Regions from separate parts of the Pseudomonas sp. GW821-FHT02A08 genome, predicted to be linked through region 1. Evidence: predicted binding sites of a transcription regulator. Region 1 holds the regulator's gene; each other region holds the start of a gene.
The links. The regulator FliA, encoded in region 1, starts transcription of late flagellar genes. The targets are predictions, from matches to a motif close to CTAAAGTTTNNNNNNNNNNNGCCGNTAA.
Positions count from the first base shown of each region.

Region 2: the regulator FliA is predicted to act here: its motif matches at 7,914-7,941, upstream of motA (flagellar motor stator protein MotA).
Region 3: the regulator FliA is predicted to act here: its motif matches at 2,811-2,838, upstream of AC07W4_RS14550 (methyl-accepting chemotaxis protein).

Region 1 covers NZ_JBWKWD010000017.1:52,747-62,876, reverse strand. The annotation lists gene AC07W4_RS14190 (cytochrome b) at 1-310, opposite strand, end outside; gene flhA (flagellar biosynthesis protein FlhA) at 538-2,667, shown strand; gene flhF (flagellar biosynthesis GTPase FlhF) at 2,679-4,007, shown strand; gene fleN (flagellar synthesis regulator FleN) at 4,124-4,954, shown strand; gene fliA (RNA polymerase sigma factor FliA) at 4,951-5,691, shown strand; gene AC07W4_RS14165 (chemotaxis response regulator CheY) at 5,859-6,230, shown strand; gene AC07W4_RS14160 (protein phosphatase CheZ) at 6,252-7,040, shown strand; gene AC07W4_RS14155 (chemotaxis protein CheA) at 7,095-9,359, shown strand; gene AC07W4_RS14150 (protein-glutamate methylesterase/protein-glutamine glutaminase) at 9,408-10,130, shown strand, end outside.
Region 2 covers NZ_JBWKWD010000004.1:353-10,482, reverse strand. The annotation lists gene parC (DNA topoisomerase IV subunit A) at 1-397, shown strand, start outside; gene AC07W4_RS04340 (PqiC family protein) at 573-1,286, shown strand; gene AC07W4_RS04335 (AhpA/YtjB family protein) at 1,573-3,096, opposite strand; gene serB (phosphoserine phosphatase SerB) at 3,232-4,446, shown strand; gene asd (archaetidylserine decarboxylase) at 4,569-5,429, opposite strand; gene AC07W4_RS04320 (rhodanese-like domain-containing protein) at 5,439-6,263, opposite strand; gene AC07W4_RS04315 (HDOD domain-containing protein) at 6,305-7,843, opposite strand; gene motA (flagellar motor stator protein MotA) at 8,011-8,862, shown strand; gene motB (flagellar motor protein MotB) at 8,866-9,912, shown strand.
Region 3 covers NZ_JBWKWD010000018.1:21,780-31,909, forward strand. The annotation lists gene acnA (aconitate hydratase AcnA) at 1-1,725, shown strand, start outside; gene AC07W4_RS14545 (CPBP family intramembrane glutamic endopeptidase) at 1,974-2,765, shown strand; gene AC07W4_RS14550 (methyl-accepting chemotaxis protein) at 2,871-4,436, shown strand; gene AC07W4_RS14555 (alpha/beta family hydrolase) at 4,639-5,316, opposite strand; gene ccoN (cytochrome-c oxidase, cbb3-type subunit I) at 5,411-6,835, shown strand; gene ccoO (cytochrome-c oxidase, cbb3-type subunit II) at 6,846-7,454, shown strand; gene AC07W4_RS14570 (cbb3-type cytochrome oxidase subunit 3) at 7,458-7,652, shown strand; gene ccoP (cytochrome-c oxidase, cbb3-type subunit III) at 7,649-8,605, shown strand; gene ccoN (cytochrome-c oxidase, cbb3-type subunit I) at 9,097-10,130, shown strand, end outside.

The DNA of each region.
Region 1 (10,130 bases):
AGGCAATCAGCACAATGGCGTAAAGCAAGATGTGACCAATCATCGCGCCTTGTTTCATCAGTCCGCTCATGTGGTCTGGCAGCGCTGGAGGCGGATTCTTCAGTCGCCAGGCAACTCGCACGACAATCATGAAAAGCAGGGTGCTAGCCAATGCCTTGTGCAAGAAAGTGAGTTCGTGGTTGGGGTTCAGTTCATCACGCCAGTGCGTGGCCAGGATCCCCAGCGCCCAACTGCCCATCCAGACAAGTGCCATTCCCCAGTGCAGCCACTTGGCAGTGTTGGTGTATTCCGTGGTTTTAGCCTTCGGCATCGTTGCTTTCCTCCTTGTTCAAGGTTTTGTCAATTTGGAGCCTGGAACGCGATGTTGGAGGGGGTGCATTAACCGACTATTAGGTAGGCGGGCTCAACATCTAGAGATCGCGGCCTGCGAAAACCCTCTGTTTCGCCCCTTTGCAAAAGTTGGAAAGCTTCTTGCAATAGCCGCCCTGCGCCCGCTTCAGGCGTCAAAAGTTTGCTTTAAAGGAACGGGGAAAACCGGTGGATCGCTCTCAGTTAATCAACAGTGCCCGCACAAACGTTGCCGACCTCAGTCGAGGCAATCTGGGCGTGCCGCTGTTGCTGCTGGTCATGCTGGCGATGATGATGTTGCCGGTGCCGCCGTTCCTGCTGGACGTGTTCTTCACCTTCAACATTGCCCTGTCCATCGTCGTGCTGCTGGTGTGCGTCTACGCTTTGCGGCCGTTGGATTTCGCGGTGTTCCCGACCATTTTGCTGGTGGCGACGCTGTTGCGCCTGGCGTTGAACGTGGCCTCCACGCGGGTGGTGATGCTTCACGGCCAGGATGGCCATGCCGCCGCCGGCAAGGTGATCCAGGCCTTCGGTGAGGTGGTGATCGGCGGTAACTATGTGGTCGGTATCGTGGTCTTCGCGATCTTGATGATCATCAACTTCGTCGTGGTGACCAAGGGGGCTGGGCGGATTTCCGAGGTGAGCGCGCGATTCACCCTCGATGCGATGCCCGGCAAGCAAATGGCGATCGACGCCGACCTTAACGCCGGCCTGATCGATCAGGCCCAGGCCAAGGCCCGTCGCTCGGAAGTGGCTCAGGAAGCCGAGTTCTACGGTTCCATGGACGGTGCCAGCAAATTTGTCCGTGGCGACGCCATCGCCGGCCTGTTGATCCTGTTCATCAACCTGATCGGCGGCATGGCGGTCGGCATCTTCCAGCACGGCATGACCTTCGGCGACGCCGGCAAGGTGTATGCGCTGTTGACCATCGGTGACGGTTTGGTGGCGCAATTGCCATCACTGTTGTTATCGACAGCAGCGGCGATCATGGTGACCCGTGCGTCCGGTTCGGAAGACATGGGCAAGCAAATCAATCGCCAGATGTTCGCCTCGCCCAAGGCGCTGGCGGTGGCAGCCGGTTTGATGGCGGTCATGGGCCTGGTGCCCGGCATGCCGCACTTCTCGTTCCTGAGCATGGCGGCCCTGGCGGCCGGTGGCGCTTACCTGTTCTGGAAAAAGCAGAACGTCGCCAAGGTGCAGGCTCTGCAAGAGGTCAAGCGCCAGCAGGAGTTGCTACCGTCGCCGGCCCGCGCCCAGGAAACCAAGGAGCTTGGCTGGGATGACGTGACACCGATCGACATGATCGGCCTGGAAGTGGGTTATCGCCTGATTCCATTGGTGGATCGTAACCAGGGCGGCCAGTTGCTGGCGCGGATCAAGGGCGTGCGCAAGAAGCTGTCCCAGGATCTGGGCTTCCTGATGCCCACGGTGCATATTCGCGACAACCTCGACCTGGCGCCAAGTGCCTATCGCCTGACCCTCATGGGGGTGATCCTGGCCGAAGCGGAGATCTACCCGGATCGCGAGTTGGCGATCAACCCGGGGCAGGTCTACGGCACGCTCAACGGCATTACCGCCAAAGATCCGGCTTTCGGCCTGGAGGCGGTCTGGATCGAAATCAGCCAGCGCGCCCAGGCGCAATCCCTCGGTTATACGGTGGTGGATGCCAGTACAGTAGTGGCTACCCACCTGAACCAGATACTCTACAAGCATTCCAGTGAACTGATCGGTCACGAAGAAGTACAGCAACTCATGCAATTGCTGGCCAAAAGCTCGCCAAAACTGGCCGAGGAGCTGGTGCCGGGTGTGGTTTCGCTGTCGCAACTGCTCAAGGTGCTGCAAGCGCTGTTGGCCGAACAAGTGCCTGTGCGCGATATCCGCAGCATTGCCGAGGCGATCGCCAACAATGCCGCCAAGAGTCAAGATACCGCCGCGCTGGTGGCTGCCGTGCGGGTTGGCGTATCCCGCGCAATCGTCCAAAGCATTGTAGGCACTGAGTCGGAGCTGCCAGTCATCACGCTGGAGCCAAGGTTGGAACAGATATTGCTCAATAGTCTGCAAAAGGCAGGACAAGGCTCGGAAGAGGGCGTTCTGCTGGAGCCAAGCATGGCCGAGAAACTGCAACGTTCGTTGATCGACGCGGCGCAGCGTCAGGAGATGCAAGGTCAGCCGGTGATTCTGCTGGTGGCCGGTCCGGTTCGCGCGATGCTCTCGCGATTCGGCCGGCTCGCAGTCCCGGGTTTGCACGTGTTGGCTTACCAGGAAATTCCTGACAACAAGCAAGTGACCATCGTTGCGACAGTAGGGCCCAACGGCTGAGGTAGTGGTTTATGCAAGTTAAGCGTTTTTTCGCCGCCGATATGCGTCAGGCCATGAAGCTGGTTCGCGATGAGCTGGGCGCTGATGCCGCCATCATTGGCAACCGCCGGATCGCCGGGGGTGTCGAACTGACGGCTGCGCTGGATTACAAGCTGTCGGCGCTGGCGCCGCGGGTTCCGAACATGGAGCTCGAAGACGAGCTGCGCAAGACTCAGTCGCGGATCGTCACCGCCCAGGCCGAGTTGAGCCTGCGTGGCGATGGCGAGAGCGACAATGCAACCAATCGCCAGTTGTTCGCCGGCTTGCCGTTGACCGCCGCCGAGCCGCTGATCGAACCGACCTGCGCCGAACCCCGTCGCCCCGCGCCAGCCGCTGCGCCAGCGTCCGGTGGCGTGGATCCACGTGCGTTCGACTCAATGCGTTTCGAACTCAACAGCCTGCGCGAACTCATGGAAGTCCAACTCGGCTCCCTGGCCTGGAATCAGCTGCAAGGCAGCCGTCCCGACCAGGCCAACCTCTGGCGTCGCCTGCAACGCATCGGCCTGAGCGGCCCGCTGTCGCGCGACCTGCTGGCGATGATCAGCGAAATCGAAGAGCCTCGTCAGGCCTGGCGCATGTTGCTGGCGTACCTGGCGCGCATGATCGTTACGCCGCAAGTCGAGCCGCTGGAAGAGGGCGGTGTGATTGCCATGGTCGGCCCTGCCGGCATGGGCAAGACCACCACCCTGGCCAAGCTGGCCGCCCGCTACGTGCTCAAGTACGGCGCGCAGAACATTGCGCTGGTGAGCATGGACAGCTTCCGCATCGGTGCCCAGGAACAACTCAAGACCCTGGGGCGCATTCTCAATGTGCCGGTGACCCACGTCGATCCGGGCCAGTCCCTGGTGCAGGCGCTGGAGCCATTGCTGCGCAAGCGCGTGGTGCTGATCGATACCGCCGGCCTGCAGGCCAGCGATCCGGCCCTGCGCATGCAGCTCGAAAGCCTGGCCGGTCGTGGCATCCGCTCGAAAAATTATCTGGTCCTGGCAACCACCAGCCAGAAACAGGTTCTAACGGCCGCTTATCACAGTTACAAGCGTTGTGGGCTCGCAGGCTGCATCCTGACTAAACTGGATGAAACGGCAAGTCTGGGTGAGGTGTTGAGTCTTGCCATCAGTCATGAACTGCCGGTGGCTTACCTGACCGATGGCCCGCGGATCCCGGATGATTTGCATCTGCCGCGCCGTCATCAATTGGTCAGCCGCGCCGTGAGCGTGCAAATGCAGGAAGAACCCAGCGAAGAAGCCATGGCTGACATGTTCGCTGACATCTACCACAGCCCGACCAAGCAGGTTGGCTGAGGTATTAATGAACAGTTTTTGTACCTACATCGATGGTCTGCCATGCATTGTTCCGTTTGTGAACGCGCAGCCAGTAATGTGGCCTCCGTCTATGCAAGACAAGGTAAAGAAATAACATGGGCAGCATGCATCCCGTACAGGTGATCGCGGTGACCGGCGGCAAAGGTGGCGTCGGGAAAACTAATGTGTCAGTGAACTTGTCCCTGGCTTTGGCCGAGCTTGGCCGGCGCGTCATGCTGTTGGACGCGGACCTTGGACTGGCGAACGTCGACGTTCTGCTGGGCCTGACACCCAAACGTACCCTGGCCGACGTGATCGAAGGCCGCTGCGAACTGCGCGATGTATTGCTGCAGGGCCCCGGCGGCATCCGTATCGTTCCGGCCGCATCCGGCACTCAGAGCATGGTGCATCTGAGCCCCGCGCAACACGCCGGCCTGATCCAGGCCTTCAGTGATATCGGCGACAACCTCGACGTATTGGTGATCGACACCGCCGCGGGCATTGGTGACTCGGTAGTCAGTTTCGTTCGCGCAGCCCAGGAAGTGCTGCTGGTGGTGTGCGACGAGCCGACCTCGATTACCGACGCCTACGCCTTGATCAAGTTGCTGAACCGCGACTACGGCATGAACCGCTTCCGCGTCCTGGCCAACATGGCCCAGAGCCCGCAGGAAGGACGCAACCTGTTCGCCAAGTTGACCAAGGTCACGGATCGCTTCCTCGATGTCGCCCTACAATACGTCGGCGCGGTGCCCTACGACGAAAGCGTGCGCAAGGCCGTGCAGAAGCAGCGCGCGGTCTACGAGGCCTTCCCGCGTTCCAAGTGCTCGCTGGCGTTCAAGGCCATCGCGCAGAAGGTCGATACCTGGCCGCTGCCTGCCAACCCGCGCGGGCACCTGGAGTTTTTCGTCGAGCGGCTCGTGCAGCAGACAGCAGGACCTGTTCTATGACAGCCAGCGGCTACAACCTCTACAAGAAGTCGGCACGCGATGCGCAGTACGAGCTGATCGAGCGTTACGCGCCGCTGGTTAAACGCATTGCCTACCACTTGCTGGCGCGTTTGCCGGCCAGTGTCCAGGTCGAAGACCTGATCCAGGCCGGGATGATCGGCCTGCTTGAAGTGTCGACCAAATATGACGCCAGCAAAGGCGCCAGTTTCGAAACGTACGCGGGCATACGAATCCGCGGCGCCATGCTCGATGAGGTGCGCAAGGGGGACTGGGCACCACGTTCGGTCCATCGCAACACGCGCATGGTCAGCGATGCCATTCGCTCGATTGAAGCTAAAACCGGCCGAGACGCTAAAGATCACGAAGTTGCGGCCGAACTCCAATTGAGTCTCGATGATTACTACGGGATTTTGAACGACACCCTGGGCAGCCGGCTGTTCAGTTTCGACGACCTGTTGCAGGACGGCGAACACGAAGGGCTGCACGAGGATGGCGCGAGTGCTCATATTGAGCCGTCACGCGACCTGGAAGATGAACGCTTCCAGGCTGCGCTGGCGGATGCGATTGCCAATTTGCCGGAGCGTGAGCGACTGGTGTTGGCGCTGTACTACGACGAAGAGTTGAACCTCAAGGAAATCGGTGAGGTCCTGGGGGTCAGCGAATCGCGGGTCAGCCAGTTACACAGCCAGTGCGCGGCCCGTTTGCGGGGGCGTTTGGGGGAGTGGCGAGCGCGCTGAAGGCAGTGTGGGGACACTGCGAACGAGGCTGGTGTGGTGTTGAACTGCACCGGTCTCGATCTGTTGTGCTCCAGACAGTCATTGAGTGCTTTGCCGGATTGATTGAAATGGCGCGTCCAGGTGCTGGACGCGTTTAAGACTGCTTGGAGGTCGAATTGGACAAGAACATGAAAATCCTCATCGTTGATGACTTCTCAACGATGCGGCGGATCATCAAGAACCTGCTGCGTGACCTTGGGTTCACCAACACCGTCGAGGCCGACGATGGCACTACCGCCATTCCGGTGCTCAACAGCGGAAGCATCGACTTTCTGGTAACGGACTGGAACATGCCTGGCATGACCGGTATCGATCTGCTGCGCCACGTGCGTGCCGATGAAAAGCTCAAGCACCTGCCGGTGCTGATGGTGACCGCTGAAGCCAAGCGCGAGCAAATCATCGAAGCGGCCCAGGCCGGCGTTAACGGCTATGTGGTCAAACCCTTCACGGCCCAGGCGTTGAAAGAAAAAATCGAGAAGATTTTCGAACGCATCGGTTGATGAATGCGCCACGGGGGAGCTATGGGCAATAACGAAACTTCATTGGGCGACTTTGAGTCGACCCTGAAAAAACACGCCGTCGAATTGGTTGAGAGCCTTGAAAAAGGCAAGTTCGGCGACGCGGTGCAATTGATCCATGAGCTCAACCAGACCCGTGACCGTGGCCTGTATCAGGAAGTGGGCAAGCTCACTCGCGAACTGCATAGCGCGATCGTCAATTTCCAGATTGACCCGCACATGCCGCAAGCCGAAGAAGTGTCGCAGATCACCGACGCCACCGAGCGCCTGGGGTATGTGGTCAAGCTGACCGAGGCTGCGGCCAATCGCACCATGGATCTGGTGGAAAGTGCCACGCCGCTGGTCAATGGCCTGGCCGATGAAGCCAAGGTGTTGAGCGCGGACTGGGGGCGTTTCATGCGTCGCGAAGTCGGCGCCGAAGAGTTTCGTGAACTGGCCCGGCGGGTCGACGGGTTCCTGACGCGCAGCGGCACGGACAATCGCGCGGTGTCGGGCAACCTCAACGACATCCTGCTCGCCCAGGATTACCAGGACCTCACAGGCCAGGTGATCAAGCGTGTGACCCAGTTGGTCACCGAAGTTGAAAGCAACCTGCTCAAGCTCGTGCTGATGGCCAGCCAGGTGGACCGCTTTGCGGGCATCGAACATGACCGTGAAGCGATGCTTGCTGAAAAAGATCCACAAAAACATCTCTCTCAGGGTGAAGGTCCGCAGATTCATGCCGATAAAAGAGAAGACGTTGTGTCCGGTCAGGACGATGTGGACGATTTGTTATCCAGCCTGGGATTTTAGAGTTTTAGAATTTTAGGTTTTTTGGGTTTTTAGACCTGTAGGAGCACCCCCTTAATGAGCTTCGGCGCCGATGAAGAGATCCTTCAGGATTTCCTGGTTGAGGCCGGCGAGATTCTAGAGCAACTGTCCGAGCAACTGGTCGAGCTGGAAAGCCGTCCGGATGATGCGGATCTGCTCAATGCAATTTTTCGCGGTTTTCACACTGTAAAAGGGGGCGCCGGCTTCCTCCAGCTCAACGAGCTGGTGGAGTGCTGCCACATCGCCGAGAACGTGTTCGACATCCTGCGCAAGGGTGAGCGTCGCGTCGACTCGGAACTGATGGACGTGGTTCTCGAAGCGCTGGACGCGGTGAACAGCATGTTCAGCGAAGTCCGCGAACGCAGCCCGATCACGGCCGCGACACCGCAACTGCTCGCGGCGCTGGCCCGTCTGGCCGAGCCGCAATCGGCCGACGAGGTGGCTTCTGCGCCCGTCGCCGAGGTCATTGAAGAGCCAGTGGCCGAAACCGGTTCCGATGACATCACCGACACCGAATTTGAACAACTGCTGGACTCACTGAACGCCGTCAAGGCCCAGGCCGAGGCCCCGGTGGTTGCTCCAGCGCCGGCCAGCAATGCCGCTGGCAGCGATGAAATCACCGATGCCGAGTTCGAGTCGTTGCTCGATCAACTGCATGGTAAAGGCCAGTTCGCCGTTGACGCGGTGGTCCCGGCACCGGCTGCGCCAGAAGCCCCGAAATCCGCAGGCGACAGTTCCGATATTACTGACGACGAATTCGAAGCGCTGCTCGACCAGCTGCACGGCAAGGGTAACTTTGCTGTCGAGGCGCTGGAGTCGGCCATTGCTTCTGTGCCAGCACCCGCGGCACCCAGCGCGGTGGCGGCCGGCAGCGATCTGATTTCCGATCACGAGTTCGAAGCGCTGCTCGACGAATTGCACGGCAAAGGCAAGTTCAGCGAAGTCGGCACCGCGACGGTGGCCAACGGTTCGAACGCTTCCGTTGCGGCACCGGCAGCCAAGGCTGCGGCGCCGAAACCTGTGGCCAGGGCACCGGAGCCAAAAGCCGAAGCGCCGACCCCGGCAGCCGCTGCTGCACCGGCTGCTGCCCGCGCACCGGCCGCGCCTCCTGCGGAAAAACCGGCGAGCGAAGCCGAGACCACCGTGCGTGTCGACACCGCGCGTCTCGACGAGATCATGAACATGGTCGGCGAGTTGGTGCTGGTGCGTAACCGCCTGGTCCGCCTGGGCCTCAACAGCGGCGACGAAGCCATGTCCAAGGCCGTGTCGAACCTCGACGTGGTCACCGCCGATCTGCAAACCGCGGTCATGAAGACCCGGATGCAACCGATCAAGAAAGTCTTCGGGCGCTTCCCGCGCCTGGTTCGCGACCTGGCTCGCCAGCTCAAGAAAGAGATCAACCTGGAACTGGTCGGCGAAGAAACCGACCTCGACAAGAACCTCGTCGAGGCCCTGGCCGACCCGCTGGTCCACTTGGTGCGCAACGCGGTCGATCACGGCATCGAATCGCCGGAAGAACGCGAAGCCTCGGGCAAGGCCCGGGGCGGCAAGGTGATCCTGGCGGCCGAGCAGGAGGGCGATCACATCCTGCTGTCGATCTCCGATGATGGCAAAGGCATGGACCCGAACGTCCTGCGTTCCATCGCGGTAAAACGCGGTGTGATGGACAAGGATGCCGCCGATCGCCTGAGCGACACCGAATGCTACAACCTGATCTTCGCCCCGGGTTTCTCGACCAAGACCGAGATCTCCGACGTATCGGGTCGCGGCGTGGGCATGGACGTGGTGAAAACCAAGATCTCCCAGCTCAACGGCTCGATCAACATCTATTCGGCCAAGGGCCAGGGTTCGAAGATCGTCATCAAGGTACCGCTGACCCTGGCGATCATGCCGACGCTGATGGTCATGCTCGGCAACCAGGCGTTCGCGTTCCCGCTGGTGAACGTCAACGAGATCTTCCACCTCGACCTGTCGACCACCAACGTCGTGGACGGCCAGGAAGTGGTGATCGTGCGGGACAAGGCGCTGCCATTGTTCTACCTCAAACGCTGGCTGGTCAGCTCCGCCGCTCACGAAGAGCAGCGCGAGGGCCATGTGGTGATCCTTTCGGTGGGCACGCAGCGGATCGGCTTTGTCGTCGATCAGCTGGTGGGCCAGGAAGAAGTGGTCATCAAGCCATTGGGCAAAATGCTCCAGGGAACTCCGGGCATGTCCGGCGCCACCATCACCGGTGACGGCCGCATCGCGCTGATTCTCGATGTTCCGAGCATGCTCAAGCGTTACGCCACACGGCGTATTTGATTCTGGTGGAGCGGGGCGCCTGGCCTCGCTCCATCTAATGGAGTGTTTATGGCAGTCAAAGTCCTGGTGGTGGACGATTCGGGGTTTTTCCGCCGCCGCGTCTCGGAAATTCTTTCAGCGGATTCCAATATCCAGGTCGTCGGCACGGCGACCAACGGCAAAGAAGCGATCGATCAGGCGCTGGCCCTCAAGCCCGACGTGATCACCATGGACTACGAGATGCCGATGATGGACGGCATCACCGCTGTGCGGCACATCATGCAACGCTGCCCGACCCCGGTCCTGATGTTCTCCTCGCTGACCCACGAAGGCGCCAGGGTCACCCTCGATGCGCTGGATGCCGGCGCGGTGGACTTCCTGCCGAAGAATTTCGAAGACATCTCGCGCAACCCCGAGAAGGTCAAGCAACTGCTGTGCGAAAAGATCCTGAGCATCTCGCGCAGCAATCGTCGCGTCAGCACTTACAGCGCTCCGGCACCTGTGCCCGCACCCGCGCCAACACCCGCGCCTTCGAGCGTCGGCAGTTACGGCAGCAGTGCGCCCGTGCGTCCGGCACCGGCACCGATCCCTGCGCGTACCCATGGGGTCACCGCGTCGTCACCCGTGCCGAAACGCAAAGCCTACAAACTGGTGGCCATCGGTACGTCCACCGGTGGCCCGGTCGCCCTGCAGCGGGTCTTGACCCAGTTACCGGCCAACTTTCCGGCCCCGATCGTGCTGGTCCAACACATGCCGGCTGCCTTCACCAAGGCCTTCGCCGAGCGCCTGGAC
Region 2 (10,130 bases), on a different contig from region 1:
GAACAAGGCGGGCAAGGCGCTGTTGAGCCTGCCGAACAACGCCAAGGTCATGCTGCCGCGGCCTGTGGCCGATCGTGAGCAGAACTGGCTGGCGTCGGTGACGACCGAAGGTCGCCTGCTGATCTTCAAAATCAGCGACCTGCCACAATTAGGTAAGGGCAAAGGCAACAAGATCATCGGGATTCCCGGTGAGCGAGTAGCCAGTCGCGAAGAGTTTGTGACGGACATCGCCGTATTGCCGGACGGTGCAACACTGGTGTTGCAGGCCGGCAAACGTACCTTGTCACTGAAAGCGGACGACCTCGAGCACTACAAGGGTGAACGTGGCCGTCGTGGCAATAAATTGCCGCGTGGTTTCCAGCGGGTAGATGCACTGCTCGTCGAAAACCAAAATTAGGCGACATAGAAGCGCCGAACTACGAATTAACCCGTAGTTCGGCGCTTTGCGCTGGAGTCGGAACGCATATTCACGGATGATATGGCCTTTCAAGCGCCGGCACTGCCGCGCGTTCTTCATATTTATTGAGTATTTTTACTGTGGTCAGCCTTTTTGCGATCACCTGGATGGGACGATGACTGCTCTGCGCCTTCCTTTTATTCTTTTGCTCGCCGGCGTTCTTGGCTTGGCGGGTTGCAGCGTTCACCAACCGGTGTCGTTGTATCAGCTGGACGCTGGAAGTCCGGTTCAGCCTGCACAGAACGCAGGCATGGCGGTATTGTTGGGGCCGGTCACCGTGGCCGACTACCTGCAACGCGAAACCCTGTTGCAGCGTCAGCCCGATGGCAGCCTGCAAGCCTCGACGGACGGTCGTTGGGCCGGCAGCCTTTCGTCGGATATCGACCAACTGCTGCTGCGTCAGGTCGCAGGTCATCTGGACAGCCAGCGCGTAGTGCTGGCCCCGGCGACAGTGGGCTTCACCCCGGATGTTCAGGTACTGCTGACCATCACGCGGCTGGACTCGGGTGAAAAACAACCGGCGATTCTCGACGCGCAATGGCGCCTGATCGATCGTCGCGGGCAGGTCCGCGACAACCGCATCATCCATTTGCAGGAGCAGCATGCCGGTACCACGGCGGCGCAGGTCCAGGCACAGGGTGTGTTGTTGCAACGACTGGCCGAACAACTGTCGGTGGCGCTCAAGCCCCTGGCCAATCAGCCGCCGATCGCCGAAGTTCCGCGCAAACCGGCAGCCAAGGCGCCAGCACCTGCGGTAGAGCAGGAAAAGCAGCCGAAGATCCCGATGGCCGCGCCTATTCGTACGGATATGGAAGTGTTCCGCTTCTAAGCCTGGATGGATTTGAAACAAAGCCCGCATTGATGCGGGCTTTGTTGTTTCTGCAGGTTGGAGATATTTGGTGTCAGTTCCGGCCTCTTCGCGGGCAAGTCGGATCGCCGCACCGCCGCTCCCACAGGTTCAGGGGGTGTTCACATAATTTGTGTACGACGCGGACACTGTGGGAGCGGGCTTGCCCGCGAAGGCGTAGGTACTGACAACAAAAAAGCCCGCAGACGATCACTCATCTGCGGGCTTCCATGTTTAAAGGCTAAAAGATCGCAGCCTTCGGCAGCTCCTACGCGCGGCGTTCGTGCATCCGCGCCAATTGCCGTTCCAGCATCGATGGGTACGGCTCCATCAACCGTTCCACGCAGCATGCACCTTCAGGGCTGGCAATCGGGCGGATCCGTGCGCGCTGGCGGATCAACGCGTCGTCACTGATCTTGCGCTCCACCAGCAGCAGGTTACGGCTGTGTTGCGACAGGGCCAGGGCGTCCTGGGCGGGGTCGGTCAGCAGCAGGTCGATCTGGCTCAGGCCGAACAGCTCATCGCCCAGGGTCAGGCCCAGCTGCAATTGCAGGGTGATGCCGCTGTCCGCGACTTCGATCTGCAACTGGTGGCCCAAGGCCCGCAGCAGCTCGCCACAGCAAATGGCGTTGGTCAGGTAGTCGTCGCCGCTGTCTTCGGTGTGGAACAGCATCAGTGTGCTGCCATCGTTCAAGGTCTCCACTTCGCCTTGATACAGCGAAGCGGCCTGGTCGAGGCAGTCGCGATAGCGTTCGAGCAGCTCTTCAAGTCGCGCCCGCGGCAGGCGTCGCAGTTGCTCCTGGGAGCCCAGTTGCACCGCCAGTACCGCGCTGTGTTGCGGCACGCTCGGCGTGGCCTTGCGAATAACCGGTTGTGGGGTGCTGTCCAGCGACTCGTCGCGCAGGTCGGCGAACGGGTCTTCATCATCGTCGTCTTCGACGGTGCTGACGATCTGCCGTGGCGCTGGCTTGAGCGCCGCTACCGGGCGGCTCTCGTCGAAACTCGGGTCGCGCAGGTTACGGACTTCGAAGGCCGGGTCGGCCTCGTCATCCATGTCGTCGAATTCCGGTTCCGGTTCCGGCTCCGGCACGGGGGCGGGTTCCGGGGCGAAGTTGGCGTGCAACTGGCGCGCCAGGTCGCCGATTTCGTCCTGGCGGTCGGTGGCCGGGGTGTATTCATCGATATTGCGCAGCCACACCCGCAGTTGCAGCAGTGGGGTGGAGAGATAGCGCCCCATGCGCAGGCTCAGGGCCAGGGACAGGGCCAGCAGGATGGCGCTCAGAATGCCCATGCTTTGCAGGCTGATAGTCATCGGCTGCTGGAACTGGTCCATGTCCAGGCTGATACGCAATTGCCCGGCAGTCACGTCCTGGAAGGTGATCTTGCTCTGGTACATGCCCTCGGCTTCACCCAGCAGGCCATGCTTGGGACGCTGGCCGGATTCGGCAAGGATGCGGTTGTCCGGACTGTAGATGGCGGCGTGGGCCACCAGCTTGTTCTTGGTCAGGTTATTGAGCAGCACATTGAGGCTGAGGATGTCGTTGGACACCAACAGCTCCGTGGCCGAAGTGGCCGTCTGCGTAGTCAGGCTTTCGCCCAGCGCATCCGCCTGCTCGTGCATGGCCTGCTTGAACTGCAGGCCCATCACACCGGCATAGATGACCAGGGCCAGGGCGACCAGGATCACGTTATGGCTGGCGATGCGCAATGCAATCGGTACACGGCGGTGGCGCAGTGCCCGGAAGATCAGCAGGAAGAAGTTATCGGTTTTTACTGGCGTAGGCCGGTTCACTTGAGCTCGGCTCTTTTGTCCGTGAAGTTGACGCGCAGTATAGCGACAGGCCCTAGACCGTCAAAGCGCTCACGGTGCCCGATGGTCACTGAAAGTCGGTAGAATGCGTTTTTTTTCCACCTGCGGGGGTGCGCCTTGCGCGAAATCGTCCTGATAAACATCACGGGAGTCGACCGTCCGGGTCTGACTGCGGCCATTACCGGCGTTCTGGCCCAGGGTGGTGTGAACATTCTCGACATCGGTCAGGCGGTGATCCACGACACCTTGTCGTTCGGCATCCTGGTTGAAATTCCCGACACCGAGCAAGGCAAGTCCGTGCTCAAGGACATCCTGTTCAAGGGCTACGAGCTCGATCAACAGGTGCGTTTCACGCCGGTGTCCGAACAGGATTACCAGCAGTGGGTCGGCAACCAGGGCAAAAAGCGCCACATCGTGACCCTGTTGACCCGCAAGGTGACAGCCGGGCAGTTGCAGGCCGTGAGTTCGATCACCGCCAAATATGGCCTGAACATCGACCACATCGATCGTCTGTCCGGGCGCATGCCGCTGGACACCCCGGCCGACAAGGGCAAGGGCTGCATCGAGTTTTCCGTGCGTGGCGAAGCGGCTGATCCGCAGGCGCTGCGGGCCGAATTCCTCAGCGTCGCCCAGGAACTGAACGTCGATATCGCCTTCCAGGAAGATTCGCTGTTCCGTCGCAACCGTCGCCTGGCGGTGTTCGACATGGACTCGACCCTGATCGAAGCCGAAGTGATCGATGAACTGGCCAAGGCGGCTGGCGTGGGTGACAAGGTTTCGCAAATCACTGAGCGGGCGATGGCCGGCGAACTGGACTTCCGCGCCAGCTTCAAGGAACGCCTGGCCTTGCTCAAAGGTCTGGACGTCAATGTGCTGGACTCCATCGGCGCCTCGCTGCGCCTGACCGAAGGCGCCGAAACCCTGTTCGCCGAACTCAAGCGCCTGGGCTACAAGACAGCGATTCTGTCGGGCGGCTTCACTTACTTCGCCAAGCAATTGCAGGCCAAGCTGGGTATCGACTACGTGTTCGCCAACGAACTGGAAGTGGTCGACGGCAAAGTCACCGGTGTGGCGGTCGAGCCGATCGTCGATGCGCAGCGCAAGGCGGATTTGCTGAAGGAACTGGCACACAAGGAAGGCTTGCGCCTGGAGCAGACCATTGCGGTCGGCGACGGTGCGAATGACTTGCCGATGCTGGCGATTGCCGGGTTGGGCGTGGCGTTCCGCGCCAAGCCGCTGGTGAAACAGTCGGCCAGGCAGGCGATTTCGACGCTGGGTCTGGATGGCGTGCTGTATCTGCTGGGATTGCGCGATCGCGACGGCCAGCTCTGATACACCCCATATAAATGTGGGAGCGGGCTTGCTCGCGAAGGCGTCGTCACATTCAACATCTATGTTGACTGTCAGTCCGCTTTCGCGAGCAAGCCCGCTCCCACATTCAGATCTTCAACAGGTCAGGCTTTTGGTGAGCCCATGCCCTGACCCATCTGCACCGCTGTACCGGCGGACATTTCTTCAGCCCACTTCACCTGATCCGGCCCGAACAGCACGACGGCGGTCGAGCCCAGCTTGAAGCGGCCCAGTTCCGCACCTTTTTCCAGATGGATCGGCGCGCGCGCGGCTTCGTCGTAGCGGAAGGTTTTCAGCTCGCGCTTCGGCGGTGTGACCAGCCCGGCCCAGACGGTTTCAATCGACGCCACGATCATCGCGCCCACCAGCACCACGGCCATCGGCCCGCGCTCGGTGTCGAAAATGCACGCCACGCGCTCGTTGCGGGCGAACAGTTCCGGAACGTTTTCAGCGGTGGTCTGGTTGACCGAGAACAGACGACCCGGAATGTAGACCATCTCGCGCAGGGTACCGGCCAGCGGCATGTGCACGCGGTGGTAGTCCTTCGGCGACAGGTAGATAGTCGCGAAGTCACCGCCCATGAACGGCGCAGCATTCGCCGCATCGCCACCCAACAGTTCCAGCACGCTGAAGCTGTGGCCCTTGGCCTGGAACACGCGGCCGTGCTCGATCGGGCCAAGCTGGCTGATCGCGCCGTCGGCCGGGCTGAGGATCGCGCCCGGAGTCTCGTCCAGCGGGCGGGCACCGTCTTTCAGCGCGCGGGTGAAGAACGCGTTGAAGTGCTCGTAGGCGGTCAGGTCTTCGACCAGCGCCTGGGACATGTCCACTTGATAGCGCTTGGCGAACCAGGCGGTAAAGGCATTCTTGAACCAGCGCACGCGGCATTCGGCGATGCAGCCGGCCAGTCGCGAGAGCAAATTGTGGGGCAGCAGGTACTGGCCGAGGAGAAACAGACGCTTGTTCATTAACAGTCCTTAAAAATCTTGAATTTCTACCGGGGTATCGGGATGGTTGCCCCATTCGCCCCAAGAGCCGGCGTAGCCCTTGACCCGCGGATAACCGAGAGCCTTGGCCACCAGATAGGTGAAGCCAGACCGATGGTGTGTCTGGCAGTGGGTAATCACTTCTTTGTCTTTGCTGATCCCGAGTTGTTCGAGGATCTGCGGCATGTCGGTGCGGATGCGCAGCTGGCGTGCCTGATCCATGCCGGCGGTCCATTCGAAATTGACCGCGCCGGGAATGTGCCCGCCCTTGGCCGCCAGGACCTTCTCGCCGGAATACTCCAGCGGCCCGCGTGCGTCCCAGATGGCCAGGTCGGCGGCGCCGAGACGGCTTTGCAGGTACTCACGGGTGGCGGTGGGTTCGTCGTGCAAGGTCAGAGAAACCGGGCCGCCCACGGCTGGCGGGATCTGGATCGACATGGGCAAACCTTCTGCCAGCCAGGCCGTCAGGCCGCCGTCGACATAGTGGTACTTGCTGTGGCCGATGACGTCCAGCAGCCAGATGAAGCGCCCGGCCCAACCGCCGCCTTCGTCGTCATACACTACGTAGACCGCATCGGGATTGTGTCCCAGTTCGCCAAACAGCGTTTCGAGTGCTGCCTGCGGGGGCATCAGTCCCGGGGCGGGTGCCTGCCCCAGCTGCGTGCGTTTCGGATCGACAAAGCGCGCGCCGGGAATGTGCCCTTCGGCGTAGCGGGCGGGACTGGTCAAGTCCACCAGAATCAGTTCGCGGGCGTCGAGGCGGGGGAGCAAGTCGCTCGGCTCGATCACCAGCGGCAAGCCAGAGAAGTCAGACATGTGAGGTCTCCAGAGCACAAAAGGGAAGATTGTAACGCAGCTTATTGGCCTCGGTGGCTAAAGCTGTGCAGGGCTTTTTCGATGCACTGCGCGGTTTTGCCGAAGGCCTGTACGGAAATTTCCGAAAACGGCCCGCCGCCCTGATCCGCCACGACGATCATGATCACCCGGCCATTGTTGACGAGCGAACGCAGCAGCAGGTGTTCGCCGCTGAACTGTGAGCGCAGGTTGTTGGGCAGCAGGGCCGAGAATTGCGCGTTGTTCGCTGGCGTCAGGCGCACCTGGGCCTGTTGCGCGAGCAGGCGTTGCAATACGTTGCTCTGGCTGACCACGAAATTCAGCCCGGCCGCTTCCTTCGGCAGGCCGGCCGTCTGGTGCACGCGCAGGTTGGCATGGGTGCGGTCGGCCATCAGGATCATCACCCGACGCATGCCGCAGGCCACCAGAGCATCGCGGGCAGCGATGGTCAAGTGCATGGCATTGGTGAAGCGGCTCGGCTCGACCAGCAGTTCGGCGCATTGCTTGCGCCACTTCGCCAGATCTTCGGCAGTGGGTCCGGCGGCCGGTAGCAAGCCTGAGTGGACACGGTTCATGCCCCACGGCCAGATCAACGATTCGGCGGGGTGCCAGAGGTCGGGCATGGCGTGATGGCGCGCGCTGTTGGCGGCTTGCTGGTGCAGTTGCTGTTGCACCTCATCCATCGGCATTTGCAGGTAAAGGCTGGTCAGGTACTGCCAGCGTTCACTGTGCGGGCTGTCCCAGGCGTGTTGTGCCGACAGCGCCAGACCGTTGGCCAGCAGCACCGTATTGGCCGGTTGATTGAGCCAGCGGCGCAGGGTCGGATCGTCATCGAGGCGGTTCTGCTGGCGCAGTGGATGTTCGCTGTCACGGGCGATACGCAGGACCTTCACCAGTTCTCGCTGTTCAGTAAGCAGTAATCGATAGCCCTGCTGCACCCAGATCGGCAAGCGCCAGAGCTCCACCAGCGCCTGGCCGATGTCCAGCAGGCGTACGCCAAACAGTTGCTGTTCGACTTTGCGTGCCGACTCGCCTTTATGGATGACCCGCAACTCCCAGTCTTCGAGCAGTTTCGGATGGGTCAACGCCAGCGGCCACAGGGGCGAAAGAAACAGCAGGCTGCCCCAGTGGATGTCCTGCCACAGCCGCGCCAGGCGACTGGCAAAAAAACCGTTGGCCTGTTGCGTGGCGTGCTGGCTGATCATCTGCAACTGACGCAGGGCTTTGGGGATCTCGGACTGGGGTTCGGCGGGCAACCGCGCGAGCAGTTCTTCGGTGCGCTTCAGGCCGAGGCGATTGATCGCAACCTCAAGGTTTTCCGCAGGCTCGGTCATACCGCCATGGGTATGCCGGTTGGCTTCGCGAATCACGCTCAAGGCCAGGGCAGGGCTGCCTTGCATGAGGTCAGCGATATCGCGCAGCGAGCTGCGGTTGTCGCCGATGGCCTTGCAGACCCGGTCGTGACTGGCTTGCGGAACCGGCAGGCGCACGCCATCGAGAAGCTTGACCCAGCCTTCGAGCGTCGTCGGTTTCGGGGTTGGAGCGTTCGTTTCGTTAACCATGGTGGGAGGCGATCATCGTCAACATTACCTGTGCCCGGAAGGGGTCAAATTAGCTTTTCGCCTGAACTGGCTATAGTCTGGCGCAGTTTTGCCGATAAGTAGAAGAAGAGATTTTTTAACTTCCGAATATGACCTTGAACCCGACTCAGTAAGTGCTCTCCTAACCTATGGCTAAAATTATCGGCATCATCGTCGTATTCGCGAGCGTGCTTGGCGGATACGTGCTTTCCCACGGCAAGATTGCCGCCCTGATCCAGCCTTTCGAGGTCATGATCATTGGCGGTGCGGCCCTCGGCGCCTTCCTGCAGGCCAACCCCGGCTACATGACGATGCACGTGCTCAAGAAGTCCCTGGGCATGTTCAGTTCGCGTTTCAACCACGGCTTCTACCTTGAAGTGCTGGGCCTGATCTACGAGATCCTCAACAAGAGCCGCCGCGAAGGCATGATGGCCATCGAAGGCGACATCGAAGATGCCGCCGCGAGCCCGATCTTCGCCAAGTACCCGACGGTCCTCAAGGATGAGCGCATGACCGCGTTCATCTGTGATTACCTGCGCATCATGTCCTCCGGCAACATGGCCCCGCACGAGCTGGAAGGCCTGTTCGACATGGAGCTGTTCAGCCTCAAGGAAGACCTGGAACACCCCTCCCACGCGGTCAACGGCATCGCCGACGCCATGCCCGGTTTCGGTATCGTCGCGGCGGTACTGGGTATCGTGGTGACCATGGCTTCGCTGGGTGAAGGTGACCAGAAGTCCATCGGCCTGCACGTGGGTGCGGCACTGGTCGGTACCTTCTTCGGTATTCTCGCCGCCTACGGTTTCTTTGGCCCGCTGGCCCATTCCCTGGCCCACGATGCCAAGGAAGAGCTGAACGTCTACGAAGCCATCAAGGCTTCGCTGGTGGCTTCGGCTTCCGGCATGCCGCCATCGCTGGCCGTGGAGTTCGGGCGCAAGGTTCTGTACCCGGCACACCGTCCTAGCTTCGCTGAGCTGGAACAAGCGGTTCGTGGTCGTTAAGAAATGGAAAATAACCAGCCGATAATCATCAAGCGCGTCAAGCGCTACGCCGGCGGTCATCATGGGGGCGCCTGGAAAATCGCCTTCGCCGACTTCGCCACGGCGATGATGGCGTTCTTCCTGGTGTTGTGGCTGCTGTCCACCGCCACGCCGGAACAGAAGATCGCCATCGCCGGTTACTTCAAGGACCCGATCGGCTTTTCCGAAAGCGGCACGCCGTACATCATCGATCTGGGCGGCACGCCGACCATGGCACCGGAAAACACCCTCAACCCCGAGGTGAAGTCCCAGCCGCAGCCGGACAAGGTCACTGTGGATACCGACCAGGTCGAAGGCATGGCCGAGCAGGTCGAAAAGGAACGCCTCGAACTGTTGCTGCAAGAACTGCAGAACAAGGTTGATGAGAACCCGCAGTTGCAGAAGTTCAAGGACCAGATCCTGTTCGAAATTACCCCGGACGGCCTGCGTATCCAGATCATGGACGCGGAAAATCGCCCGATGTTCGACTCGGGCTCTGCCCGCTTGAAGCCGTATTTCGAAGACATCCTGCTGGCCATGGCCGACACCATCAAGGCGGTGCCGAACAAGATCAGCATCAGCGGCCACACCGATGCCAAGCCATACACCGGCTCTGGTGATTTCGGTAACTGGGAACTCTCGGCCAACCGTGCCAACGCCGCACGTCGTGCGCTGGTGGCGGGCAGCTATCCGGATGCACAGGTGGCGCGCGTGGTCGGTTATGCCTCGTCGGCGTTGTTTGATCGCGAGCATCCGTTCAACCCGGTCAACCGCCGTATCGACATCGTCGTGCTGACCAAGAAAGCCCAGCGTGCGATCGAAGGTTCGCAAGGCGCGGAGCCAGCTCCCGATGCGCCGCAAGGTTCGGCTGCACCAGGCGCAGCACCGACCGCACCGGTCGACCCGAACGCGTTGCCGGCGGACAAGGAACCGCTGCCGGCTCACGAACTGCGCGAGCGTTTGAATCTGTTCGACGACCCGGCACCGAAACCGGGTGAGTCAGCCAAACCGGCTGAAGCGCCCAAGCAGTGATGTCCAGTCCTGAAACAGGTTCACGCCTGCTTCAGGACTCGCCCCCGATACCCACGTATCTCCCGCCGCCCAAAACAAAAAAATGTACAGAGCCACTCCGTCGATCGCGATTGTGCTGACAAATCCGCATCTAAAAAAGGAAGCGTCCTACATACAAGCAAATTCCTGCGCGTCTTAATCCCTCGTTTTGGATCTTGCCGGGAACAGGTGCATGCCGT
Region 3 (10,130 bases), on a different contig from region 1:
GTCGAGGCCTACAGCAAGGCCCAGGGCCTGTGGCGCCTGCCCGGTCAGGAACCGGTGTTCACCGATAACCTGGCGCTGGACATGGGCAGCGTCGAAGCCAGCCTCGCCGGACCAAAACGTCCACAGGACCGGGTGTCACTGCCCAACGTCGCGCAAGCGTTCAGTGACTTCCTCGACCACCAATTCAAACCCACCAGCAAGGAAGAAGGTCGCCTGGAAAGTGAAGGCGGTGGCGGTGTTGCCGTCGGCAATGCCGATTTGGCCGGCGAAGCGGATTACGATTACGAAGGCCAGACCTATCGCCTGAAAAACGGTGCCGTGGTCATCGCCGCGATCACCTCCTGCACCAACACCTCCAACCCAAGCGTGATGATGGCCGCCGGGCTGGTGGCGAAGAAGGCCGTGGAAAAAGGCCTGAAACGCAAACCCTGGGTGAAGAGCTCGCTGGCCCCCGGCTCGAAAGTGGTCACCGACTACTACAAGGCGGCCGGCCTGACCCATTACCTCGATGAATTGGGCTTTGCCTTGGTCGGCTACGGCTGCACCACTTGCATCGGCAACTCCGGGCCGCTGCCGGAGCCCATCGAAAAAGCCATCCAGCAAGCCGACCTCACCGTGGCTTCCGTGCTCTCGGGCAATCGCAACTTCGAAGGCCGGGTGCATCCACTGGTGAAAACCAACTGGCTGGCCTCCCCGCCACTGGTGGTGGCCTACGCGCTGGCCGGCACGGTGCGCACCGACCTCAGCCGTGAGCCGTTGGGCGAGGACAAGGATGGCAAACCGGTGTACCTGCGGGACATCTGGCCAAGCAGCAAAGAAATTGCCGATGCCGTGAATCAGGTCAACACCGCCATGTTCCACAAGGAATACGCCGAAGTGTTTGCCGGTGACGCGCAATGGCAGGCGATCAAGGTTCCGCAAGCGGCGACCTATGTCTGGCAGGACGATTCGACTTACATCCAGCACCCGCCGTTCTTCGACGACATCGGCGGCCCGCCGCCCGTGATCAAGGACGTCAGCGGCGCCAGGATCCTCGCACTGCTCGGCGACTCGGTGACCACCGACCACATCTCCCCGGCCGGCAACATCAAGGTCGACAGCCCGGCAGGGCAATACCTGCGCGACAAAGGCGTGGAGCCGCGGGACTTCAATTCCTACGGCTCGCGGCGTGGCAACCATGAAGTGATGATGCGCGGCACCTTCGCCAACATCCGCATACGCAACGAAATGCTCGGCGGCGAAGAAGGCGGCAACACCCGCTACATTCCCACCGGGGAGAAAATGCCGATCTACGATGCTGCCATGCGTTATCAGGCTTCAGGCACGCCGCTGGTGGTGATCGCCGGCCAGGAATACGGCACCGGCTCGAGTCGCGACTGGGCCGCCAAGGGCACCAACCTGCTGGGGGTCAAAGCGGTCGTCGCCGAAAGCTTCGAACGGATTCACCGCTCCAACCTGGTGGGCATGGGCGTGCTGCCGCTGCAGTTCAAGCTGGATCAGAACCGCAAGAGCCTTAACCTCAATGGCAGCGAAACCCTGGACATCCTCGGCTTGACCGGCGTCGAGCTGACGCCACGGATGAACTTGACGCTGGTCATCGCTCGCGAAGACGGCAGCAGCGAGAAGATCGAGGTGTTGTGCCGCATCGATACGCTCAATGAGGTGGAGTACTTCAAGGCGGGGGGGATTCTGCATTACGTGTTGCGGCAGTTGATTGCCTCCTAGCCATGCGCTGATACAGACACCGCCTTCGGGCGGTGTTTTTGTTGGGGGCAGTCAGTAAGCTATCGCGAGCAAGCTCGCTCCCACTTTGATATCAATCGGCGACCTGACACGGACTACTGTGGGAGCGGGCTTGCTCGCGAAAGCAGTGTGTCAGCAGCGCTGATGTCGACTGACACGACGTCTTCGCGAGCAAGCCCGCTCCCACAGAGGTTGGTGGCGCACCGCAAATTCCGGCACAAGGACTTCAAATGATTACCCTGCCATGGATGTCTCTGGCCCTGCTTTCCTTCGGCTACGGCCTGGCACTGACCTACGGCCATCTCGGCTGGCTCTCGGCAATCTCGGTGTTTTTGTTGCTGGTCGCGGGTGTCGCCGTCCGCCAACGCGAGATCCCTTTTATCCGCTACCTCGGCCACGGACTGTTCATCGTCCTGGCCCTGGCCCTGGCGACGCATTGGTTACCCGGCTTCTACAACGGTCGCGTAATTGATCCTCAGCGTTTTACCGACGATGCCGCGTCATTCGCCATGCACCTGAATCTGGACAAACCGATGATCGGCTTCTGGCTGTTACTGGTTTGTCCATGGATTGTCGGCCGCCGTTCGCTTCGGTTGTCCCTGTATGCCACCGCACTGGCACTGACCTTGAGCGCCCTGCTGGCATTGGGTGGCGCGCTGTTGCTCGGGGTAATCGCCTGGGCGCCGAAATGGCCGGATCAAGCCTGGTTGTGGTTGCTGAACAATCTGCTGCTGGTGACGCTGGTCGAGGAAGCGCTGTTCCGTGGCTACATCCAGGGCGGCCTGAGCCGATACCTGAAAGACCGGCCCTACGGTGAACACCTCGCCCTACTGCTGGCGTCATTGGTCTTCGGCCTGGCCCATATCGGCGCAGGATGGCAGTGGGTGTTGCTCGCGACGCTGGCCGGGATCGGCTATGGCCTGGCCTACCGTTTTGGAGGACTGACAGCAGCCATCGCTACTCATTTTGGCTTGAACCTGCTGCACTTCGGCCTATTCACCTATCCGATGCTCGCAGGCTGACGCAAGGGTCATTTTGCGACGCATCGCTGATTATCGAAAAATAATCTCAACAATCCGCCGACCTTGCCGATACAGCACTTGAAAGCCTTGCGGATTAAAAAAGCCATGCGTAACAACCAGCCAATTACACAACGCGAGCGGACCTTCCCGGCTCAGCAACGGTTGATTTCCACCACCGATGCCAAGGGCATGATCACCTACTGTAACGACGCTTTCGTCGAAATCAGCGGGTTCTCCCGAGAGGAACTGATCCGTGCACCGCACAACCTGGTCCGTCACCCCGACGTCCCGGCCGCGGTGTTCGCACACATGTGGGAAACGCTGAAACAAGGCTTGCCATGGATGGGCATTGTCAAGAATCGCTGCAAGACCGGTGATCATTACTGGGTGAACGCCTATGTGACACCGATCTTCGAAGGCAATCAGGTGATCGGTTACGAGTCGGTACGGGTCAAGCCCACCGCCGAACAGATCAGCCGCGCCGAAGCGCTCTACCAACGCATCAACCAGGGCAAGTCGGCCGTTCCCTCCTCGGATAAATGGGTACCGATCCTGCAGGACTGGTTGCCGTTCATCCTGGTCAGCCAATTGAGCTTCATGATCGGTGCGTCGCTGAACTCCCACTGGGGGTTTGCCCTGGCTGCCGGTCTCTCGGTGCCGCTGGGCTTGCTGGGTCTGAGCTGGCAACAGCGCGGTCTCAAGCGCTTGTTGAAACTGGCTGAGCAGACGACGTCTGACCCGTTGATCGCACAGATGTACACCGACAGTCGCGGCGCCCAGGCGCGTCTGGAGATGTCGATCCTCAGCCAGGAAGCACGTCTGAAAACTTGCCTGACACGTCTGCAGGACACTGCTGAACACCTGACCGATCAGGCCAGACAGTCCGATGCCCTGGCACATAACAGCTCCAGCGGCCTGGAACGTCAACGGGTCGAGACCGAGCAAGTGGCCACCGCGGTCAACCAGATGGCCGCGACCACCCAGGAGGTCGCCAGCCACGTACAACGCACCGCCGACGCCACCCAGGAAGCCAATCGCCTGACCGGTCGTGGTCGCGACATCGCCGGGGAAACCCGCGAAGCCATCCAGCGCCTGTCGGTGGTGGTCGGTGAAACCGGCGTGACCGTGACCCAACTGGCCAAGGACAGCAACGAAATCGGCGGCGTGGTCGACGTGATCAAAGGCATCGCCGACCAGACCAACCTGCTGGCCCTGAACGCCGCCATCGAAGCGGCCCGTGCCGGCGAGATGGGGCGTGGATTTGCGGTGGTGGCTGACGAAGTCCGTCAGCTGGCGCAACGCACCAGCGAGTCCACCGGGCAGATTCATGCACTGATCGCCAAGCTCCAGCAAACCGCCGGTACCGCCGTACAAACCATGGAAGCCGGGCATCGCCAGGCGGAAGAAGGCGTGGCGCGGGTACTGGAAGCGGACCAGGCACTGGTGGGGATCAGCGAAGCGGTGGCCAACATCACCGACATGACCACCCAGATCGCCGCCGCGACCGAAGAGCAAAGTGCCGTGGCCGAAGAAATCAGCCGCAACATCAGCAACATTTCGGACCTGGCGGACCAGACTTCGGAACAGGCACAGAACTCGGCGTTGCTGAGTGAAGAGCTGAGCAAGACTGCCAACACGCAATATTCGTTGGTGGAGCGGTTTAACCGCTGATTGTTGTTGATCAATAAAAAACCCGGACAGTGGAAGCTTCCGGGTTTTTTTATTATCAATTTGAAAAGTATGTTGCCTGTGCGGCCGCCTTCGCGGGCAAGCCCGCTCCCACAGGGTTTTGCATTGATCACACGATCAAACACCACAGATCACTGTGGGAGCGGGCTTGCCCGCGAAGAGGCCATTTGCAACACCAAACCTTTCACTGAAGGAATGAAGCCACCCTCTCAGCCGCAGCCGCCAAATGCTGCTCATGGCTAAACCCCGAAACCTTCAACGGCTTCAAGTCATGATCCCCCGCCACCAGCCAGAACACCTCGATACTTGGCGATAGCGCATAACCCGCGACCGCCTCGCGATTGCCCAATGCATCGCGCTCGCCCTGCACAATCAAGGTCCGAGTCTTCAGCCTGGCCAAATGTTCGACCCGTGGCTTCTCCGGTTTGCCCACTGCATAAAACGGATAGCCCAGGCACACCAGCGCATCCACACCCAACTCATCGGCCAGCAAACTGGCCATCCGCCCGCCCATTGACTTGCCACCGATGGCCAGCGGCCCGGCGACATGGCGTCGCACTTCGGCATACACCTCGCGCCAGCATTCCAGCAGTTTCGGGGCCGGATTTGGCGGGCGTTTGCCGCCGTCGATGCGCCGTTGCGCCATGTAGGGAAACTCGAAACGCAAGACGTTGACACCAAGCCCGGCAAGGCGTGCAGCCATGTCGCTCATCCAGTCGCTGTCCATCGGTGCGCCGGCGCCATGGGCGAGGATCAGCGTCGCTGAAGCCGGTGATGTAGCGGCATTCCACAACCATCCATGATCCCGCACGCACTGTGCCCATTGATCCCCGTCAATACCGGCCTTGTGCCCTTTGTCCATGCTTGCCTCGCTTTTAGTCTGCCTATAACTCCGGCCGAAGGGTGCACCGCCTTGCGCTGCGCGCTCACTTCGGCTGAACCGTGGATGGGGAACCATGAACACTTCTATCAGTACCGCCTACAACTACAAGGTGGTCCGCCAATTCGCCATTATGACGGTGGTGTGGGGCATCGTCGGCATGGGGCTCGGGGTTTTTCTCGCTGCCCAGTTGGTCTGGCCCGAACTCAACTTCAATTTGCCGTGGACCAGCTTCGGCCGCTTGCGCCCGTTGCACACCAACGCGGTGATTTTCGCCTTTGGCGGCTGCGCCTTGTTCGCCAGTTCGTTTTACTCAGTACAACGGACTTGCCAGACACGCTTATTTGCTCCCGCAATTGCAGCGTTCTGTTTCTGGGGCTGGCAGCTGGTGATTCTGCTGGCAGCCATCAGCCTGCCGCTGGGCTACACCAGTTCCAAGGAATACGCCGAGCTGGAATGGCCGATCGACATCCTGATCACCATTGTCTGGGTCGCCTACGCCATCGTGTTCTTCGGCACGATCATGCAGCGCAAGACCAAACACATCTATGTCGGCAACTGGTTCTTTGGTGCGTTCATCGTCACCGTGGCGATCCTGCACATCGTCAACAACATGGAACTGCCGGTCAGTTTCACCAAGTCCTACTCGCTGTACGCCGGTGCCACCGACGCGATGGTGCAATGGTGGTACGGCCACAACGCCGTGGGCTTTTTCCTCACCGCCGGGTTCCTCGGCATGATGTATTACTTCGTGCCGAAACAGGCCGAGCGCCCGGTTTACTCCTATCGCCTGTCGATCGTGCACTTCTGGGCGCTGATCACCCTGTACATCTGGGCCGGCCCCCACCACCTGCACTACACCGCACTGCCGGACTGGGCGCAGTCGCTGGGCATGGTGATGTCGCTGATCCTGCTGGCGCCGAGCTGGGGCGGGATGATCAACGGCATGATGACCCTGTCGGGCGCCTGGCATAAGTTGCGCAGCGACCCGGTCCTGCGCTTCCTCGTGGTGTCGCTGGCGTTCTACGGCATGTCGACCTTCGAAGGGCCGATGATGGCGATCAAGACGGTCAACGCCCTCTCCCACTACACCGACTGGACCATCGGCCACGTACACGCAGGCGCCTTGGGCTGGGTGGCGATGATTTCCATCGGCGCGCTGTACCACATGATCCCGAAAGTCTTCGGACGCGAGCAGATGCACAGCATCGGCCTGATCAACGCGCACTTCTGGCTCGCCACCATCGGCACCGTGCTGTACATCGCCTCGATGTGGGTCAACGGCATCGCCCAGGGCCTGATGTGGCGTGCAGTGAACGAGGACGGCACGCTGACTTACTCCTTCGTCGAAACCCTGGTGGCCAGCCACCCTGGCTTCGTCGTGCGGTTGGTGGGCGGCGCGATATTCCTCAGTGGCATGTTCCTGATGGCCTACAACACCTGGCGCACCGTGCGGGCCTCGCAGCCTGCCGAAGTCGCCGCTGCCGCGCAGATGGCCTGAGGAGTCCGCCATGAAACACGAAACTATCGAGAAAAACGTCGGCCTGTTGTTGCTGCTGATGATCCTGGCCGTGAGCATCGGTGGCCTGACCCAGATCGTCCCGCTGTTCTTCCAGGACGTGACCAATAAGCCGGTGGAAGGCATGAAGCCCTACACCGCGCTGCAACTGGAAGGTCGCGACATCTACATCCGCGAAGGCTGCGTCGGCTGTCACTCACAGATGATCCGTCCGTTCCGCGCCGAGACCGAACGCTATGGGCACTACTCGGTGGCCGGCGAAAGCGTCTGGGATCACCCGTTCCTCTGGGGTTCGAAACGCACCGGGCCGGATCTGGCCCGGGTCGGCGCACGCTACTCGGATGACTGGCACCGCGCGCACTTGTACAACCCGCGCAACGTCGTGCCGGAGTCGAAGATGCCCGCCTACCCGTGGCTGGTGGCCAATCAACTCGACAGCAGCCACACCGAAACCAAGATCAAGGCCATGCGCACCCTGGGCGTGCCCTACACCGACGAAGACATCACCGGCGCCGTTGCCTCACTCAAGGGCAAGAGCGAAATGGATGCGCTGGTCGCCTACCTGCAAGTGCTCGGCACTGCCATCAAGAGCAAGAGGTGAGCAATGTTTGAATTGAGCACTGGAATGATCCGCGGCCTGGGCACAGTCGTCGTATTCGTGGCCTTCGTCGGCCTGACCCTGTGGGTATTCAACGGCAAGCGCGGCGCGGAGTTCGCCGAAGCGCGCCTGCTGCCGTTCGCCGACGAACCACAACCCGACATCACCGAAGATTCAGCAACAAGGAGTACCCGGCCATGACCACCTTCTGGAGTACGTGGATCTGCGTACTGACCATCGGCAGCCTGATCGGCCTGACCTGGCTGCTGATCGGCACCCGCAAGGGCGAGACCAAGGGCAGCGTCGACCAGACCATGGGCCACAGCTTCGATGGCATCGAGGAGTACGACAACCCGCTGCCGCAATGGTGGTTCATGCTGTTCGCCGGCACGCTGGTGTTCGCCGTCGGCTACCTGATCCTTTATCCGGGCCTGGGCAACTGGAAAGGCATCCTTCCCGGCTATGAGAACGGCTGGACCGGCGCCCACGAGTGGGAAAAGGAAATGGCCAAGGCTGACGCCAAGTTCGGACCGATCTTCGCCAAATTCGCGGCAATGCCACTGGAAGAAGTGGCCAAAGACCCGCAAGCGCTGAAAATGGGCGGCCGCCTGTTTGCCTCCAACTGCTCGGTGTGCCACGGCTCGGATGCCAAGGGTGCATTCGGTTTCCCCAACCTGACCGACAGCGACTGGCGCTGGGGCGGCAGCCCGGAAACCATCAAGACCACCATCATGGGTGGCCGGATGGCGATGATGCCGGCCTGGGATGAAGTCCTGGGGGAAGAAGGCGTGAAAAACGTCGCCGCTTATGTGCGACATGATCTGGCCGGCCTGCCGTTGCCGGAAGGCAGCAAGGCGGACCTGCAAGCCGGACAACAAGCCTTCAGCACCACCTGCGTCGCCTGCCATGGGGCAAACGGCCAGGGCACCGAAGCCATGGGCGCGCCGAACCTGACGCACCCGGCCGGCTTCATTTACGGCACCAGCCTGACGCAGCTTGAACAAACGATTCGGCATGGCCGCCAGGGCCATATGCCGGCGCAGAACGAACTGCTCGGCAACGATAAGGTGCAACTGCTCGCGGCTTACGTGTTCAGCCTTTCGAAAGGTGATGAGCAGTTGAGCGACAAGCTTCAAGCTACAAGCGGCAAGTAAAGGCAAAAGCAGAAACCGCAAGCACGGGCTCTAACTTGGAGCTTGTAGCTTGCGGCTTGTAGCTGCTTCTTTTTGTCGCACCCTCTTTGACTCTTCCTTTCGGTTCCCCGGATTCAGGTCTAAGCTTCCCCCGATGCGGACTGGCCGGTGCCGGTTCCAGGTCGATCCTGAACGATGTGTTCGACGAATCTGCCCAATGACAGGCCGCAAAGGCTGGTAGATACCGGCTGTCGCGCCAATTGCCTTCGGTCAGCCAAACGTTGCGTTTGAACACACCTCGTTACATCCGACCTGACCCCCTCGCCTGATCAGTCCACCGGGACGTTTTGCCCGCGGGCAATTTTGTCCCTACGCGGCGCATGGAAAGGCCGCAGAATCAGCATTTGAAAGCATTGACCCAGGTCATGGCGCGTTGCAATGACCCCCTGCTTTCTCCATACTTGCGGCCGATTTTTAATCCTAATAAAACACCCAAACCGTGGAACCTTAGAATGAGCACAGCAATCAGTCCGACTGCTTATAACTATAAGGTAGTCCGCCAGTTCGCCATCATGACGGTGGTCTGGGGGATCCTTGGCATGGGGCTCGGTGTCTTCATCGCCTCGCAACTGGTCTGGCCGGAATTGAATTTCGGCCTGGCATGGACGAGCTTTGGACGCCTGCGCCCGCTGCACACCAACCTGGTGATTTTCGCCTTCGGTGGATGTGCACTGTTTGCCACTTCTTATTACGTCGTGCAGCGAACCTGCCAAACGCGACTGATTTCCGACAGCCTCGCCGCCTTCACCTTCTGGGGATGGCAAGCGGTGATCGTCGGCGCGATCATTACCTTGCCGATGGGTTTCACCACCACCAAGGAATACGCGGAACTGGAATGGCCCCTGGCTATTCTGCTGGCCATTGTCTGGGTCACCTACGGTCTGGTGTTCTTCGGCACCATCGTCAAGCGCAAGACCAAGCACATCTATGTGGGTAACTGGTTCTACGGCGCGTTCATCGTCGTGACCGCGATGCTGCACATCGTCAACCACATGTCGCTGCCGGTCAGCCTCTTCAAGTCCTACTCGGCCTACTCGGGTGCGACGGACGCGATGATCCAGTGGTGGTACGGCCACAACGCCGTGGGCTTCTTCCTGACCACCGGCTTCCTGGGCATGATGTACTACTTCGTGCCGAAACAGGCCGAGCGTCCGATCTACTCCTATCGCCTGTCGATCGTGCACTTCTGGGCGCTGATCACCCTGTACATCTGGGCAGGTCCACACCACCTGCACTACACCGCTTTGCCGGACTGGGCACAATCGCTGGGCATGGCGATGTCGATCATCCTGCTGGCGCCAAGCTGGGGCGGCATGATCAACGGCATGATGACCCTGTCGGGCGCCTGGCATAAGCTGCGCACCGACCCGATCCTGCGCTTTTTGGTGGTTTCCCTGGCGTTCTACGGCATGTCGACCTTCGAAGGTCCGATGATGGCGATCAAGACCGTGAACTCCCTGTCGCACTACACCGACTGGACCATCGG